Regions from separate parts of the Brevibacillus sp. FIR094 genome, predicted to be linked through region 1. Evidence: riboswitches for the same ligand, from Rfam matches in the RefSeq annotation. Region 1 holds a riboswitch; each other region holds the start of a gene.
The links. Region 1 has a riboswitch for S-adenosylmethionine ahead of mtnK (S-methyl-5-thioribose kinase). Riboswitches for the same ligand answer to the same signal wherever they lie in the genome.

Region 1 (4,683 bases):
AAACTTTTTTACACTTCCTGCGTGGTAAGGGATGAAGGGGTGTGAACGGCTTGGGAAAGTAGGTCTGGAGGATGTGTACCAGCTGCATGTAAACGATATTTACCGCTATCTTTTCCGGCTGACACGAGATGAGAGGCTGGCAGAGGATCTGACACAGGAAACCTTTTGTCGCGCCTACTCTTCCTTGGATGACTACCGTGGGGGAAAAGTACGACCTTGGCTGTTCAAGGTGGCCTATCACGCTTTCGTAGACGGTTATCGCAGGAAGACGAAACAACGGTTTGCGTTTGTGGAAGCCCTGCCAGAGCGACGTGATCATGCGGCGGTTGATCCGGCAGAGCATGTCGTGAACAAGGAGCTGTGGGAAGTGGCCCATGACTATTTGGAGAGACTTCCAGAAAAGCAGAGACAGGTCATTTTGTTGTCTGCCATGCAGTTTTCCTACGCGGAAATGGCAGAGGTACTCGGGATTGAGTTGGCAGACGTCAAGCGTTCCTTGTTTCGGGGGAGACAAAAGATGCGGCAGTTGTGGAGGGAGGAAAGCTGATGATGAACAAGGATGAGAATAATCGCGAGCAAAGGCTGCTTGCTTATTTGCGTGGGGAAATGGCGGAAGAAGATTCGAAACAATTCGAGGAGGAAATAGCCGCTGACGAGGAATACGCACAGCGGTTGGAGAGGCTTTTGCTGGGGGAAGAAACGGGAGAGGACAACGCGAAGATAAAACAGCCTGAAACGCTGTCGGCTGAAAAACAGCGCGCCATTGTTCGCCGGGGGAAATGGAAAAATCGGTTGAGCAACGCTGGATTCAGCATAGTGCTTCCCTTTTTGGCTGGAGTTGTGTTGCTGATTCTGAATGGCTGGGTTGGGTCATTGATGCATGAAGATCTGTTCCGCGTTGCGAAGTCGATGGTCAATTTTACTCAACCCGGTGTTAGTGTGGGCGGGAGTGGCTCGCAGGTGGGATTGCTATACGGCAATATCAGCATGGAGCTTCGCGAGAGAGTCGGGTTGGAAGATAAGAACGCAGGGCGATTTGAAAGTACAAACGTGCTGTGGAACGTAAATGCCGGGCCGCAATGGACGAATGGAGTCAGGGAGCAAAAGCTGTATTTCCGTTATCCGACAGAGGGGAAAAAGGAGGATACGACGTCTCTCACTTCACCTGCCTGGGCAACGATGGAGAAGCTGCCGGAGGGAACCGTTTCTCAGCTCGCAATTTCCTTCGATCACTTCCTGACGTATGAGGAGTACTATGAACTGGTTTCCCGCTATGTTACCTCTTCGGGACAAGATACGGTTTGGTTTGCGGTAGACACAGGGGTGGAGCGCAAGCAAGCAGAAGACGATGGGGGCAATCGGTTTCTCGGTCCCGGGTACGTGTGGGGGTTTGCTCAGCATGAACTGGACTACGGAAGTGCGTCCATTCGGGTAAACGGGGAAGGGGACAGAAGAATGGCCGCCTACTTGGAAGAGATGAAGTACTTATCTGAGCAAGAAGATATGGCTCGCGATATCGGCAGATCTTTGCTATCTCGTAGCGACCCTCAGATAACCGAACGATACAACTACATGCAGCAAAACGGAGTGCGAATCTACGGCGCCGTCCTCACCGGACCTACGAAAGAACTGCTGAAGCTCAAGGCCGAAAAGTCAATAACGGCCGCGCTTTTAGGCAAGGTAGACTGGTGGAATTGGGATCGCCCTGCGGCATCGGGAACACATTATACCTACTAGTAGCACGGTGCGAATTTTTGCACAAAAGGGTGTTGACATCGTGGAAGCGTTGGTTGTATGATTCAAACTAAATCAAAAACCGAATACGTTTTGGATACCTTATCCAGAGAAGGTGGAGGGACTGGCCCGATGATACCCGGCAACCGACATGACGCCATTCAGACGCGAGGAAGCGACTGATTGACAGGCGACATGCACGGTGCTAATTCCTGCAGAAACAAAAGTAGTCTGGAAGATAAGGGGGACATCAACACGGTTCTTACACGTGACGACAGCGACCTCTTTTCTTCGGGAAAAGAGGTCTTTTTATTGCTCCAGGTACTCAAACAAAACAAGTAGAGATAGAGGAAAAATACGTAGAGGGGAGTTTTGGAATCATGGCATATCGCGCATTGACTGAACAGGAAGCAGTAGAGTACGTAAAAGGAATACCGGGTCTTTTTAGCGATGGAGCAGAGCTGACCAGCCGCGAAATCGGGGATGGCAACCTCAATCTCGTTTTTGACATTCAGGAGCCAGCAACTGGTAAGAGCGTCATTGTCAAGCAAGCACTGCCTTTTGCCCGCGTCGTGGGAGAATCTTGGCCGCTTACGATTGATCGGGCTCGTATCGAGAGCGAGGCACTCCGCATTCAACACAAATACGTTCCAGACCTAGTGCCGCAGGTGTATCATTTCGACGCGGAGCTTGCGCTGACCGTCATGGAAAACATCGGGGACCACATCATCATGCGCAAAGGTCTGATCGAAGGAAAGCGGTACCCGCTATTCGCGAGGCAAATTGGTCGTTTTCTTGCGCAAACCTTGTTCTTCACATCCGATCTGGGCGCACATCCGTACGATAAAAAATCGCTAGTCGGAACATTCATAAATCCAGAATTATGCAAAATCACAGAGGATCTCGTGTTTACCGATCCGTATGAAAATGCACCTACCAACGACTTCAACCCGTTGATTCGCCGGGAAGTCGAGGCGATCTGGAACAACAGGCCGCTGAAGCTGGAAATCGCCAAGCTGAAATACGATTTCCTTACGCGCTCGGAAGCGCTGCTGCATGGTGACTTGCATACCGGAAGTATTTTCATCACGGAAAACAGCTTGAAAGCAATCGATCCAGAGTTCGCTTACTACGGCCCAATCGGTTTTGACATCGGGGCGGTCATTGCCAACCTGCTGCTCAACTACGCAGGACAGCACGGTTTGCAAAAAGATCAAGGAGAACGGGAAGCGTACCGCGAATACTTACTGGAAACGGTCGAGGATGTCTGGAATGAATTCGTTTCGCAATTCGTTCAGCTCTGGCACAAGCACGCCAAAGAGCGCAGCGCACATGTCGAAGGACTGTGGCAAAGCTACGTGAAGCGTTTGATTCAGGATACAGCAGGCTATGCCGGATGCAAAATTTTGCGCCGTGTCATCGGCTTGGCAGGAGTAGCGGACCTGAATGCCATTGAAGACGACCAGACTCGCGCAGAAGCAGAGCGTCTGGCTCTCTCGATTGGAGAAGCGCTGATTCTCGGTCGCGGCGACATAGACGAATCGACAGATATCACGGACATCGTACGCACTGTGACCGAACGTTACTATCAGGAGGCAACGACAGTATGACAACCAGCACCCAATTGGCACCTGTTAAGTGGGAGAATGACGCATTGGTCTTGCTTGACCAGACGCGTTTGCCAGTAGAAACGATCTATTTGAATTTGACTACCTCCGAGCAAGTATGGGGTTCCATTCGCCGCTTGGAAGTGCGTGGTGCACCAGCGATTGGCATGGCGGCGGCTTACGGGCTCTACCTTGGGATTCGTGGCAGTGAAGCGAGTAACTACGACGAGTTTTGGCAGGAACTGAACCAGCAGGCAGACTACCTGGGCTCTTCCCGTCCGACAGCCGTGAATCTGTTCTGGGCGTTGGATCGCATCAAAGCTCGTGTTGAAAAAGAAAGCGGAGCGTCGATTGCCGAGTTGAAGGCGGCAGTGCTCGATGAAGCATTGGTGATTCAAAAGGAAGACGCTGAAGTATGCCGGACCATCGGAGAGCATTTGCTCACTCTGTTGCATGACGGTATGGGAATTCTCACGCACTGTAATCCAGGAGCATTGGCTACAGCAGCGTACGGTACGGCTACCGCTCCATTTTATTTGGCAAAGGAACGCGGCTGGAACCTGAAGGTGTACGCGGACGAAACTCGTCCTGTCCTGCAAGGCGCTCGTCTTACTGCATTCGAATTGCAGCAAGCAGGGATTGATGTGACGCTGATCTGTGACAACATGGCGGCGATGGTTATGTCCCAAGGGAAAGTAGAGGCTGTCATCGTGGGTACAGACCGCGTAGCAGCGAATGGCGATGTCGCCAACAAAATCGGTACGTATGGGGTAGCGGTATTGGCAAAAGCTCACGGCATTCCTTTTTACGTGGCAGCTCCCTTGTCCTCGGTCGATCTAGACACACTGACAGGCGCAGATATTCCGATTGAAGAGCGTCCAGCCGAGGAAATTACCCATGGCTTGGGCAAACAGGTAGCTCCAGACGATATCAAGGTGTACAATCCTGCGTTCGATGTAACGCCTGCGAAGTACATTACAGCGATCGTCACGGAGACCGGCATTTTCAAGCCGGAAGAGATCGGCAATAGCAAAAAATAAAAGAAACACTTATAAGCGTTCGCCCAGTTGTTGCTGGCGGGCGCTTTTTGCTCATTTTGGCGTTTTCCAGTAAAATATCCAAGAAAAGGGGAGATACGTATGCAAACGATTCAACGGATAGCAATCAATGAAGATACGTACTTGAAACAATTAGAATTAACCGATGCTGAGGAGTTATTTTTGCTTACGGATTCGAACCGGGAGAATCTTATGGAATGGCTGCCGTGGCTGAATTATACGAAGAAGGTAGAGGATTCCCGCCAATTCATCCAAGCGACGATCCATCAGTACAACGATAATCG
Region 2 (4,683 bases), on a different contig from region 1:
CGAAAGGAATGGAAAATTGAATAAGTCCTTGAATAATCAATGCGCCGACAATAAGCCGCTTGGCACCTAGTCGATGAAACAACGATCCGCCAATGAATTGACCGAAGATTCCAGCCAGAGATTGGATCATCAAGACGAATCCAGCTTCTGTCATCGAGCGTTGCAAAATGGTATGTACGTATAACGTAGTAAGTGGCCACATAAAGGCACTCCCGGAGGAGTTAATAAAGCTGGCGATGAGGAAGAAAATGGCCTCACGTGGATAGCGATTGAGGAAAGCGGATGGTGATATCACGCGAATGCACCCCTTACCATTAAGGATAAGAATAGTATAACGAACATTCTGAACTTTGTAAATTAAAATGTATATAATGTCGCAGGTACCCAAATAAAGGCTGCTCCACTTTTGTCGAATTCGAGTATACTAGACAAAGTGGAGAGATGACATCAACTGAGGATATAGAGAATAAAGGTGGACTTTATGAAAATATGGAAACGAGTGTTGCTTCTTTTGCTTGTCGTGATGGCTACGACAGCTGGATACTACGGATACTCTTTTTATCAATTTGCTCAAAATATTCAAGAGCCTAACATCGCACCGCCTAGTGGTGGGAATTCCACCAAAGCAGCAGAAATACCAGAGTGGGATGGTAAGGAACGTGTCAATATCCTGCTGATGGGAGTAGACCGCAGAGGAATGAAAAATAACGGGCTTCCTCGTTCTGACTCCATGATGCTGGTCAGTATCGATCCTACGGGGAAACGTTATGATATGTTTTCAATCCTGCGTGATACGTATGTAGATATTCCCGGTAGAGGTAGCTCGCGGATCAACTCTGCGATTGTAGAGGGTGGACCTGAGCTGGCAATGGAAACGGTTAGTCAGTTCACTGGACTTCCAGTAGATCGTTACGTGATTACTGACTTTGAAGGTTTCAAGGCTCTGATTGATGCAGTGGGCGGAGTCGAGATCGATGTAGAAAAAAACATGTATTATCATGACCCGACAGACAAAGGTGCTTACGATATTAATCTGAAAAAGGGTCTGCAAAAATTGGATGGAGACAAAGCTTTGCAATATGTTCGTTTCCGTCATGATGCGACCTCTGATTATACACGGACGGAGCGTCAGAGGAAATTAATGACAGCAGTCGTGGATCAGATGAAGAATGGTACAACGCTGATGCAGCTTCCTACGATTTTGAAGGAAGTAACACCGTATGTTCAAACCAATATTAGTTCGGTGGACATGCTGAAGCTGTCTGCACTCGGATTAAAATTGAATACGTTAGAGCCAGGCAATTATCAATTGCCGCCAATGGGGATGTTCCGTGAATCGAACCGCGCAGGCTCCGTTCTGGTTCCGGATGTCGATCAGGTTCAGTCGTTTGTCCAAGAAAAAATCGCACCTCCTACAGAAACGTCAGATCAACCCGTGGGAGAAAAGAAAAGCAGCACGCAAAACTAAGCGTGCTGTTTTTTTTGTTTTTTAGGAAAGAATAACCATGATATGACCATGGCGGATGCCAACGTTTACAGTGAGTTTATTCCAAGAAGCAACGCCTCGCTTTCACGTAAAGTCAAAAATCATCCGTAACGGCGTCATGGATTAAAAAACTTTTCCTACTATTACTATTGACGTGATATTTTCAAAAAGGATATAATCCGTTTTGTATCATCATGAAATAGAAAAGACGAACATAATATACGTAGATATCTTTCTTATCAAGAGAGGCGGAGGGACAGGCCCTATGAAGCCCGGCAGCCGGTTCATTTTCGGATGAACGTCGCGGTGCCAATTCCTACAAGATTTTTTGGATCTTGTATAGATGAGAAGGGTGGATGCGAACGTATAACATTGCGTTGCAGCCCCTTTTTCGTTTGTGAAAAAGGGGTTTTCTGATTTTATCAAGATTGTGGTCGGGAGGTGGATGCGTTGATCCAACTGCGTCATTTGCATAAAAGCTATCAAGTACAAGGTAAAACCATCCCAGCGTTAACGGGGATCGACCTTTCCATAGAGCAAGGAGAAATATACGGGATCATCGGACACTCTGGTGCAGGGAAAAGTACGTTGATCCGATGCATCAATTTGCTGGAGCGTCCAACTTCAGGGGAAGTTATTGTGGACGGCGTCGATTTGACAAAGCTGGATGAAGGGAAGCTGCAAGAAAAGCGCCGCTCCATCGGCATGATTTTTCAGCACTTTAACTTGCTGTCTTCTTCGACAGTTGGCGAAAATGTCGCTTTTCCGCTCAAGCTGGCAAAGCGTCCAAAGGCAGAGATTGATAAGAAAGTGAACGAGCTGCTGAAGCTGGTTGGCTTGGAGGCACATAAGGACAAATATCCGACTCAACTGTCTGGCGGACAAAAGCAACGTGTCGGGATTGCCCGTGCGCTCGCGAATGATCCAAAAGTGCTGCTCTGTGACGAAGCTACATCGGCTCTCGATCCGCAGACGACGAACTCCATTCTGGCACTCCTCTTGGACATCAACCGCAAGCTGGGCTTGACCATTGTGTTGATTACCCACGAGATGCACGTCATTCGCTCCATTTGTGATCGTGTTGGCGTCATTGATGGAGGAAAGATCGTCGAGTCGGGTAACGTACTGGATGTATTCCTTCGTCCGAAGCATCCAACGACACAAGAATTCGTGGAACAAGTAGCGGATTCTACAGAACTGCGCGAAGCAGTGGAGCACGAAAAGGCCGCGGGGAACCGTACGATTGCTCGAGTCACCTTCCTGGGTGAAAAAACGTATCAGCCGATTCTGTTCCAAACAATGCAAGAGACCGGTACGGTGTTCAGCATTTTGCAGGGAACCATTTCTCGCATGAAGGATACGCCGTATGGGCAGTTGGTGATCGAGCTGGAAGGCGATGTCGCACAGAATCAAAAGACTATTGAGACGCTGCGCCAACGTGGCTTGGAAGTAGAGGTGATATAAATGGACTGGACATTTGAAAATGTGGATTGGGCTGAAATCGGCATAGGCACGATGGATACGCTCACGATGCTCGGTTTTTCCACCCTGTTTACTGTCCTGATTGGTTTGCCGCTGGGCATCATTCTATTTTTGACTTCACGCGGACAGCTTCTGCAAAACCGCACTTTTTATACGATCGCATCATTCGTTGTCAATGTATTGCGCTCAGTACCATTTATCATTTTGATGATCTTGCTGATTCCTGTGACGAAAATGATCGTAGGAACTTCACTCGGTGTACTGGGTGCCATTCCGCCGCTCGTATTCGGTGCCGCTCCGTTTTTCGCACGTTTGGTGGAAACCTCTCTGCGTGAGATTGATAAAGGCGTGATTGAGGCGGCACAATCTATGGGTGCTTCCAATTGGCAGATCGTCTGGAATGTCCTTTTGCCAGAGTCTAGATCGGGCCTGATCGCGGGTATTACGATCACAACGGTTACGCTGGTCTCTTATACCGCAATGTCTGGGGTAATTGGCGGTGGTGGTTTGGGTGACTTGGCGATCCGTTACGGATATCAGCGTTTCCAAACCGATGTCATGGTTGTGACTGTTGTTATTTTGCTGGTGATGGTACAGATCTTACAATCGCTGGGGGACCGTCTGGTTCTCAAGTTCAGCCGTAAGTAGGATTTTTCCATATAGGTTATCAAAGAATAAGATAAATACATGCAAGGGGGAAATCATTCATGAAAAAGCTAGTCGTATCTGTACTTACTACTGTGTTGGCATTTTCTTTGGCAGCTTGCGGAGGCAAAACCGAAACAGCACCTGCTCCAGCTGAAGGCGGCGCACAAGGCGGACAACAGGAAGTAACATTGAAGGTAGGCGCTTCTCCCGTTCCACATGCAGCAATCTTGAAGCTGGTTCAACCAAAGCTGAAAGAACAAGGCGTGAACCTGGAAATTAAAGAGTTCACCGATTACGTACAACCTAACGTTCAAGTGAACGAGAAACAACTCGACGCGAACTTCTTCCAGCACAAGCCTTACCTGGAAGACTTCAATAAAGGACAAAACATGAACCTGGAGCCAGTAGTGGCTGTACACATCGAGCCATTCGGCGCGTACAGCAAAAAAGTAAAATCTGTCGATGAATTAGCTGATGGCGCAACTATCGCGCTGCCAAACGATCCGACAAACAGCGGTCGCGCACTCGCACTCTTGGAGAAAAACGGCGTGATCAAGCTGAAAGAAGGCGCTGGCATCAGTGGTACAGTGAAAGACGTTGTTGAGAACAAGAAAAACCTGAAGTTCAAAGAAGTAGAAGCAGCAATGCTGCCACGCGTGCTGGAAGAAGTAGATATGGCGTTGATCAACACCAACTATGCGCTGGAAGCAAAGCTTGTTCCAACGAAAGACGCCCTGTTTATTGAAGATAAAGATACTCCATACGCAAACATCCTGGTAGCTCGTCCTGACAACAAGGATTCCGAAGCAATGCAAAAGCTGGCAAAAGCACTGACCTCACCTGAAGTGAAAAAGTTCATTGAAGATGAATACAAAGGCGCGATTATTCCAGCGTTCTAAATCAACAAATAATTGATCGATCAACGAAACCCAACTGGCCGAAAAGCTGGTTGGGTTTTACTTTTATTTATAATATAGTGAATTTTCATAAAATTATATTAAATCTATAGCAACCCCGTTTTCAACCCAATTCCGGTCGCGTATATTGTGTTTGAAGTAAGAAAATAT
Region 3 (4,683 bases), on a different contig from region 1:
TTCGGTTGCTTCTAGGCGTGAAAGCTCTCCAGCAATTCGCCCTTTATACATGACCAAAACCCTGTCAGACAAGGCGAGAATTTCGGACAACTCGGAGGAGACGAGCAAGATCCCATCTCCCTGATTGCGCTTTTCGATTAGCGCCTGATGGATGTACTCCATGGCACCGATATCCACCCCTCGCGTAGGCTCAGCCGCAATCAAAAACGGGGTTTCATGTCCCAGCTCCCTTGCTACGATCAGCTTTTGCAAATTTCCACCTGACAGATTCCCTGCCAGCTCCTGCAATTGTCGGGAGCCTGTCTTGATGGCAAACTGCTCAACCCAGCCTTTTACGACCTGGCGGAATTTCTCCCGCAAAACAACGCCGCGGCGGTTGTAAGCAGGCTTTCGCTGATAGCCCATCAACGCATTTTCCTCAACGCTTGAGAGTTTGGCCGCTCCCCACAGGTAGCGATCCTCCGGAATATGCGCCAAGCCGGCATCCCGAATGGTGGCTACTGATTTGTTCGTCACGTCCTTGCCGCCTAACTGCACCGTGCCCTCCTGTGCCGCTCGCAAACCACTGATCGCTTGCAGCAGCTCAGATTGACCATTCCCGGAAACACCTGCAATTCCTACGATTTCCCCGTGATGCACGGTAAAGCTGACTTGATCGAGCAGTGTCTGCTTTTCTCGAACCGTGAGATTCTCCACCTGCAACAAGGGGCCTTTATCCAGAGGAACTCGCTCAGCTAGCTCCTGCAATTCACGTCCGACCATCAGTCTGGCTAAATCGTCCGCATTGGTTTCTGTACGAGAAACTGTTCCGGTCACCTTGCCTCCGCGCAGTACCGTAATACGATCGGCTACCTCCATGACTTCCTGCAACTTATGTGTAATCAAAATGACGCTCTTGCCGCTCTCCGCCAGGTTTCGAATCGTTTGTAGCAGGTCGCGTACCTCCAGCGGGGTAAGGACAGCGGTCGGCTCGTCCAGCACGATAATATCCGCTCCCTGATACAGAACCTTAAGAATTTCGACCCGTTGCTGTTCCCCAATCGAACAATTCGCTACCTTGGCCTGCGGATGAATCGGAATGCGATACTGCTCACTAAGTGCACGCACCTTGTCCTCCGCGTCATTTCTTTTGAAAAAACCCGCTTGCTTCGGCTCGTAGCCGATCACGATATTTTCAGTCACACTGAATTCTCCGAAGAGCATAAAGTGCTGGTGAACCATCCCGATTCCATTTCGAATCGCGTCCTCTGGGCCGCGAAAAACAACTGGCTTGCCGTTTAACACGATCTCTCCCGACGTCGGCTGCTCCATCCCGTACAACATCCGCATCAATGTCGTTTTGCCCGCTCCGTTTTCCCCGACAATCGCGTGGACTTCTCCTGCTGCCAGTGAGAACGACACCTTGTCGTTGGCGGTAAAATCTCCGTACTTCTTGGTCATGGCCCTCATTTCCAAGCGATCGGTCATTCCCACTCCCTCATTTCTGTACGTCCTTTTTTGAAAATGGAAGACCGACTACACAGCCGTAGTCGGTCACATCCATCACTGTGCACAAGCTTTTTTACGTGCGTGTTTAGAATTTATCTGGTACTTTGCGAGTGCCAGCTACAATTTCATCGCTGATCGCTTTCACTTTATCCACCACTTCTTGTCCAATAAAAGCGTTCAGAGGCGTTTTGCTTTCGTGCGTGACATAGGTTACGCCAACACCTTTTTCTTTCAAGCCGTACGCAACAACACCTGGTTTGAACGTTCCTTCTACAAAGCTCTTCACGGTTTCATAAGCTGCCGCGTCGGTCCCTTTCAATTGGGACAGAACGATATGCTCTGGATCAATCGTTGTACGGTCAACGTCCTGACCTGCTGTGAAGAAGCCTTTTTCCTTCGCTGCTTCGAAAACGCCGAGGTCGCCTACTGCTGCTGCACCGTTAATGAAGTCAGCGCCTTTGGAAGCCTGGAGCAAAGCCAATTCCTTCGCTTTTGCCGGGTCAGTGAAGCTTCCTACATAGTTGACCATCAGTTCTGCTTTTGGATTCGTCGCTTTCAAGCCCTCTTCGAAGCCAACTGTCCATTTTTTCAACTGCGGAATATCAAGAGCGACAACCATACCTACTTTGTTCGTTTTCGTTGCCAGACCTGCTGCTGCTCCCACCAGGTAAGCCGCTTCCTGCTCGTGGAAGGTAACACTGCGTACGTTTGGCAAATCCACTACGGTATCAATAATCGCAAAATTACGGTCAGGATTTTCGGTTGCTACTTTTTTCAATGCATCCTCTGATGTAAAGGAAGAAGTGATGATCAAATCATAATTTTCTGCAACAGCCACGCGCAGATTCTCTTCAATCGCTCCATGGTCCGTAGATTCAATCGTTTTCACTTCTGCTCCAAGCTCTTGTGCGGCTTTCTTTGCACCCTCATCCATTTGTTGGAAGAACGGATTCACACCGATTTTCTCAGGCAAAATCAAGGCAATTCGCTTTTTGTCCCCGCCCTCTTGTCCTGCTGCTTGTCCTCCTGGCTGATCTGCAGGTGCGCTTGTGCCAGTCGAGCACCCTGTTGCCAATACTGCGAATGTCGTTAATGCCAGCAATAACTTCTTCATGATGTATCTCTCCCTATCCGAACTTTACGTTTTTCTTTATCCTATTAGGTAATGTACGGCTTTTTACCCATTTTTTCAATACTATTTACGAATATTATTATATAAAATTAATTTATCGTTCGTTTATTACCTCCTTCTATTTACAAATACAACAAAAAAACTCTTCCCGGAGGAAGAGTTTGCGTACGTAGCCGTTCTCTTCCTCATCTGTCAAAACCATCGTACATCGTACAGGTTTTGCAGGAATTGGCACCTTTCTGTTCATGCATAGACATGATCAGTGGTTGCCGGGCATCATCGGGCCAGTCCCTCCGCCGCTCTTGATAAGGTAGGTGAATATATTTAGTTACAATGGAATTCATTCTAGCAGAACGGTTCAAAAATGCAATTCTTTTTTCTCAATTCCAAACACTTCTAAAAGTGAATAAAAGTTTAAAAAGTCGTCTTTTCAGCACCGAGAAATTGGCGAGAACCTGAAGAAGGAGGAGCGGAGTGTAGGGGACCTACATGAGCACCGGACTTCGAAGGTGAACGTCGATTTCGATGCCGAATAAGCTTTCAGAACTACGTCGTGATCAAAAGACGACTTTTTAAACAACCTCTAATTGACGTGAAAGGTTTGCTGGAGACGATGAGACAACGTATTCAGCTCGCCCAGCTCTTCCGTAATCTCTCGCACTTTTTGATGCTGGTTTTCTGCTGTCGCAAACAGCTCTTCTAAGTTGGCTACCGATTCCTCGGTTACAGCTGTAATGGTCGACATCTCGATAGCAACTTCTCCGGAACGCACTTTTACCCGGTCCATGCTGGAGCTTACTTGATCAGCTGCTTGCAGGAAGGCCATCATCCCGGCACGTACTGCTTCGATAGAGGCCACTGTTTTCACGGCCAGCTCTTGGCCTTTTGCAACAGACGTTTCCCCATTGCTCATATGCTGCACCGCATTCTCACTTTCCTGGTGGAGAGATTTCAGAATGTCGGTAATTTCTTGCGTAGCTGTCGCGCTTTGTTCTGCCAGCTTGCGTACCTCATCCGCTACAACAGCAAATCCCCGTCCATGCTCGCCTGCACGCGCCGATTCAATCGCCGCATTCAGTGCCAAGAGATTCGTTTGTGTCGCGATCTGATTAATAGCGCCGACAATTTCCTCTACGCGATTCGCCTGCCGATTGAGCTGGTGAATCGTAGAGGCGGCTACATTGACTGCCTGCACAATTTGCTCCATCTGCGAGGACAGCTCATTCATCATCTGAACGCTTTCTGTCAGACGACGGTTGTTTTGTTGCGATTCCGTTTTCATTGCGTTGGTCTGTGTTGTGACTGCCTCGATTTCCTGGTCGATGGATTGAACCTCTTCTTCGATCTTCACCGTAGAATTCGCCTGCGACTCCATACCTGTGGCGACTTCCTTAAAGGCAACCATCATTTCATCTGTATTGCGCTTCGTACCTTCCGCATGCTCATGCACATGATCGCTTGTAAGATCCAGCTGCTCCGTCATTTGCTGGATGTTCAAAAGCATTTCTCCCAGACGGCGCTCCTTCTCTTCCGCTTCCTGCCTTGCATCATGAGCTTTTCGCAAGGAGGCTTGTCCGGCGAGACACAGATACGTAACGGCTCCCATCATCATGAGAATCGTGACAATACGCATAAGCAAATTGAGCTCTGAAAAATCACCATCGAAAATCTCGTAGGTTCCCGTATAAAACCCGACAATCGTAACGATGATTTGGGCAATTCCCGCTGTTACGACCAGCTTCCAATCCAAATAGGCCGCCAAAAAGCCCATGACGATAAAGGCGAGGAAGGTAACCTCCTGGTAATCGGTAAAGTGATCAAAGGAAATAGCATAAAACATAAGTCCGATTGCTACCAGATAACGAATCACAAGACTATCTTTGCGAATGAAATAATACGGTGAAACAATTAAAGTGACCAGCAATCCCAAGGACGTCACTTTCCAGAAGTTCACATCCACTTGGTAGGCAATGAGTCCCGCCATCCACAAATGATTCCATAGGATGAAAATCATAAAGCCTTCTTTGTCAGTCAAGGTATTGCGAATCAATTGAATCATAATT
Region 4 (4,683 bases), on a different contig from region 1:
CCCGTCTCCATAAATCGCAGGAACTCATCCAACGAAATCGGATTCAGGTCGTTATCATGTAAAAATTTCATGTGTCGGGCAAATTGATCAGGAGCTATGACATACCGCTGATTCGATTGATCCGTGACATGATGGTACGTCAAAACCACAACCTGATTGTTATACCACTTTTTCGTTTGAACCGCTGCTTCTTCAATTGGTGTGACGTTTGGCTCAGCATTTTTTGTCTCACTTATGCTTATAGACGTATCCACTTGGGGAAAAGGTTGCACTTCTTGTTTATTCTTTTTTTCCAGAAAAGATTCGCCTAACAACCCAATAGCCACTGCAAAAAACAAAAAAGTAAGAAATACGATCAGGAAGAGCCTTCTGTTCGGCAAAAAAACCCCTCCTCTACTTCCTCACTAGGAGATTCGACACAGTCCTACAAATTCCTGTGCAACAATCGACCCAATAATTGGATGACTTTGCTCCTAAAATGAAAAAGAGCCCAGTAGCAACACCAGGCTCTTTTTATGTCATTCATGCTATTACAGTTGAGCAGCCTCTTGCTTCAGTATTTCAGCCTTGTCTGTTTGCTCCCAAGGAACATTCAGGTCATTGCGTCCGAAGTGGCCATATGCAGCTGTTTGTTTGTAGATAGGACGACGCAGGTCGAGCTGCTTGATGATACCAGCAGGACGCAGGTCAAAGTGTTTACGAACCAATTTCACCAGAGCTTCTTCGGAAATGGTACCTGTGCCGAATGTATCTACTGCGATGGAAACTGGTTGTGCTACACCAATTGCGTAAGCAACTTGTACTTCGCATTTGTCTGCGAGGCCAGCTGCCACAATGTTTTTCGCTACATAACGAGCTGCGTAAGCACCGGAACGGTCAACTTTTGTCGGATCTTTACCGGAGAACGCACCGCCGCCATGACGAGCATAACCGCCGTAAGTATCTACGATGATTTTGCGGCCAGTCAAGCCAGCATCCCCTTGTGGTCCACCAATTACGAAACGGCCAGTTGGGTTGATGAAGTATTTGGTTTCAGCGTCCAACAGTTCAGCAGGAACAACTGGTTTGATTACGTGTTCAACCAGATCTTGCTTGATTTGCTCCAGAGTTGTTTCGGGAGCATGTTGGGTAGAAATAACGATTGTATCGATACGAACTGGTTTATCACCATCGTACTCAACGGTTACTTGTGTTTTTCCGTCAGGACGGAGGTAAGCAAGTGTACCGTTTTTACGTACTTCAGTCAGACGACGAGCCAATTGGTGAGACATGCTGATCGGAAGTGGCATCAGCTCAGGTGTTTCATTGCAAGCAAAACCAAACATCAAACCTTGGTCACCAGCACCAATTGCTTCGATCTCAGCGTCAGTCATTTTGCCTTCGCGTGCTTCCAATGCTTGGTCTACACCAAGTGCAATGTCAGCGGACTGCTCGCCAATTGCAGTAATAACACCGCAAGTGTCAGCGTCAAAACCGAATTTCGCACGGTCATAACCGATTTCACGAATGGTTTCACGAACGAGCTTTTGGATATCTACATAAGTGTTTGTAGTAATTTCACCTGCTACGAGAACCAAACCAGTAGTTACGGATGTTTCGCAAGCTACACGAGCGTTTGGATCTTTGGACAGGATCGCATCCAAGATGGAGTCGGAAACTTGGTCACAAATTTTATCCGGATGTCCTTCGGTTACAGATTCGGATGTAAACAGACGACGACCTTTTTGCAAAGCCATGAGAAAATACCTCCTTTGACCTCATACAAATAGTGTGGTAGCCGAGTCAGGATTTTATCTACGTAAACGCAAATAAAAAACCTTTTCCATTTTTGAGGAGGAAAAGGTTTGAGCGTTTTTTGCTTCCTTCATCCTCTTATCGGCCAGAACGGATGTCCGTTCTGCTGGTTAGCACCGCTCTAGATCGGTTGCCGGGCTTCATAGGGCCAGTCCCTCCGCCTGCTCTGGATAAGAGTATCCATTACGGATAATAGAATAATTGTTTTTTTCAGAGATGTCAATAGGAAAATTTTTACTTATAATTGATAGGCTTTGGAAAGTACCACTACTACCTCGGCGCGAGTAGCCCTTCCATTCGGTTTAAAGGAAGAACCGTACCCACTGAGCCAATTTCTAGATGTCAAAGCTTCAATGGCAGGAGAAGCCCAATGACTCGCTGGCACATCCTGATAATTCGAGGTACCTCGGTTATACATCAAAACATCACGCGCCCGCGCGATCATTACCGCCATCTCTGCACGCGATATCGGCTGATCCGGCTTCATTTCATTCTTCGGGTACCCTTTCAAAATTCCTAATTGATAGGCTACACCTAAATTGTGATACGCCCAGTGCCGCTTTGGCATATCCCGGAAGGTCGTTTTTCCTGTGTAGGTAGTCGCTACCTTGGAACCGGTCGCACGCATCGATTTAAGCAGCATCGTCGAAAACTCTGCACGGGTCACTGCCTGATTGGGCTTGAACGACGCATCATTAAATCCATTTACAATATCGCGAGAGCTAAGTCTGACGATCTCTGAGCGCGCCCAGTGGTCCGAAATATCGCGATAGCCCGCTATCAATTTCTGCTGCGTCACCGTGAGTCGGTACGATTCATATTTGAACGCAGTACCGCTATTAAGTCGTACATAATATTTTCCTGGTTGCAAACGCAAACCGATAATATCGTTTCCTCGGTTAGACAACTCCGCTACCTCATTCGTCGAAGCGATCGCATAGTTCATGTTTCGATCGCTGTAGAGCGCGAAACGAAAGCCGCTATCGACAGGGATGTACGGCGCTCGGAACGTCACATACGATTCACTATTCACAGTAAATTGGAACCAGTCGGAATCAGTAGCTGTCGGTATTGTGCCTGACATCACTGTCCCACCGCCTAACGGAGACGCTTTTTGATAGGTGTCATTCGGCTCATTAAAATCTTTTTTTACTGGCGTGTATCCCAGATCCAGCTGATATTCGCCATTCACCGCATTGCGATTGTACTCACTCACACGGATGTAATACTTACCTGGTGACACTTCTTTTTGGACGCGCTCTGTCGGATTGTCTTTCGTTCCATTATCGTAGTTAGGGTCCCAGACAACCATCTTTTTTCCGATCTCTTGTTTACCGATACTCAGCAATAGATCGACACGCTTGTTATCAGGACTAACAGTGACATCCAAATGCCCGTATTCACGAACATAGTAGGAGAACCAATCCTGATCCCCTTCATCGTGAAAATTGCCTGTTACACTGATTTGATTACCTACGAGCGGCCTTGCCGTCTCTTGCGTATCGTTCGGTTCATTCCGGTCCGGATTGATGGTAAACTTACTCGTCAACACGTAGGTAAAAGCGTTATTGACCCCTCCGTTACGCATTAACCGGATATTCATGCTTCCCGCCTTGACCGGAACCGTTATCGTATCCCCATTCCCGAAGTACTGCGTGATCGGTGGACGATTTTCTGGGTAAAAGGTAGCTGCCATCGCTGAAGAAACACCAGAAGTCACAGACGCTGTGAAGCTGACCTTTCCATCGTAAGGGATGTCCATCTTCAGCCAGTCTATCGTGTCTTTTGGCCCCAAATTTCCACGTATCTGAGACTCGATCGGGAACGCTTTTGCTGAGTATGTCTGATTATTCGGCTCTAAAAAGTCATAGGATAAGGGCGTTCGAACTGCCTTGTCGACATTTAACAACCCGTAGCCCGTTTTTCGGTCCCATCCCTTTTCTCCTAAGTCCGTAGCCGTTTGATAAAGCAATTGTCTTACATCAAATGGACTTAGTTTGGGATGACGAGCTAGTATGAGCGCCGCTGCACCTGCTACTTGTGGTGCCGCTGCTGAAGTACCGCTAAAAGAACCGTATTTCCCCCCAAGCTTGGTCGTATAAACATTGAAACCAGGCGCTACCAGGTTCAGCTCAGGTCCTGTATTACTTTGATACAGCACTTCATTGTTACTCCTTACAGCCCCTACCGCTACTACCGTGGGATAAGCAGCCGGATAAGCCACACGGCTACTCTCATTGCCACTAGCTGCAATCAGAACAGCTCCGCTTCTTTCCGCTCGTTGCACAGCATTCGTCAGTTCCTTGGAGTAGGCCATACTACTGAGAGACATCACAATGACTTTGGCACCACGATCCAAGGCAGTATTGATACCCTTAGCAAGAGTCGGCTCCGTAGTATCTCCCTTTTTGTCCAAGATTTTAATCGGCAAAACCTTGGCATTCCACAAGACACCGGATACACCCATACTGTTATTCCCGCTAGCAGCCAGTACACCAGTTACTTCTGTTCCATGTCCGTTATCGTCTTGGGCAGATCTCCCTGGATTGACAAGATTCACACCCGGCAGAAGGTTGTCCTTCAAATCAGGATGCTCATAGTCCGCACCGGAGTCCAGCACCGCAATGATAATCTGTTCATTACTATTTACGACTGGCCATGCTTGGAGAGCTCTAATCTGACTCAAATGAAGCTGGTTACTTAAATAGTAGTCATTCGATGCTGGTGGTGCTGCAGCATAGATCGTTTGGTTGTTTGCCATCACTAGCGCGACACTAATCGCAGTCGCAACTGACATGTTCACTGATTTTTTCATGTAAAACAGTCCTTCCTTCTCTCCCCTGCACGATGAGCAGTCTAAAAGGAATTCAGGTATTTATCTTCTCATCC

Region 2: linked by a shared signal. The riboswitch ahead of ACQ5DJ_RS25205 (methionine ABC transporter ATP-binding protein) and the one ahead of mtnK (S-methyl-5-thioribose kinase) in region 1 are both predicted to bind S-adenosylmethionine.
Region 3: linked by a shared signal. The riboswitch ahead of ACQ5DJ_RS06995 (BMP family lipoprotein) and the one ahead of mtnK (S-methyl-5-thioribose kinase) in region 1 are both predicted to bind S-adenosylmethionine.
Region 4: linked by a shared signal. The riboswitch ahead of metK (methionine adenosyltransferase) and the one ahead of mtnK (S-methyl-5-thioribose kinase) in region 1 are both predicted to bind S-adenosylmethionine.

The regions. Positions count from the first base shown of each region.
Region 1 covers NZ_JBEAES010000004.1:179,094-183,776, forward strand. Annotated here, with positions in the region: gene ACQ5DJ_RS04895 (sigma-70 family RNA polymerase sigma factor) at 32-547, shown strand; gene ACQ5DJ_RS04900 (anti-sigma factor) at 547-1,737, shown strand; SAM riboswitch class I at 1,834-1,979, shown strand; gene mtnK (S-methyl-5-thioribose kinase) at 2,115-3,344, shown strand; gene mtnA (S-methyl-5-thioribose-1-phosphate isomerase) at 3,341-4,381, shown strand; gene ACQ5DJ_RS04915 (GNAT family N-acetyltransferase) at 4,481-4,683, shown strand, end outside.
Region 2 covers NZ_JBEAES010000038.1:41,024-45,706, forward strand. Annotated here, with positions in the region: gene ACQ5DJ_RS25195 (MFS transporter) at 1-295, opposite strand, end outside; gene ACQ5DJ_RS25200 (LCP family protein) at 482-1,468, shown strand; SAM riboswitch class I at 1,720-1,836, shown strand; gene ACQ5DJ_RS25205 (methionine ABC transporter ATP-binding protein) at 1,937-2,950, shown strand; gene ACQ5DJ_RS25210 (methionine ABC transporter permease) at 2,951-3,616, shown strand; gene ACQ5DJ_RS25215 (MetQ/NlpA family ABC transporter substrate-binding protein) at 3,676-4,515, shown strand.
Region 3 covers NZ_JBEAES010000006.1:189,500-194,182, forward strand. Annotated here, with positions in the region: gene ACQ5DJ_RS06990 (ABC transporter ATP-binding protein) at 1-1,467, opposite strand, end outside; gene ACQ5DJ_RS06995 (BMP family lipoprotein) at 1,574-2,602, opposite strand; SAM riboswitch class I at 2,803-2,932, opposite strand; gene ACQ5DJ_RS07000 (methyl-accepting chemotaxis protein) at 3,204-4,679, opposite strand.
Region 4 covers NZ_JBEAES010000006.1:3,098-7,780, forward strand. Annotated here, with positions in the region: gene ACQ5DJ_RS06180 (polysaccharide deacetylase family protein) at 1-380, opposite strand, end outside; gene metK (methionine adenosyltransferase) at 531-1,736, opposite strand; SAM riboswitch class I at 1,870-1,971, opposite strand; gene ACQ5DJ_RS06190 (S8 family peptidase) at 2,033-4,609, opposite strand.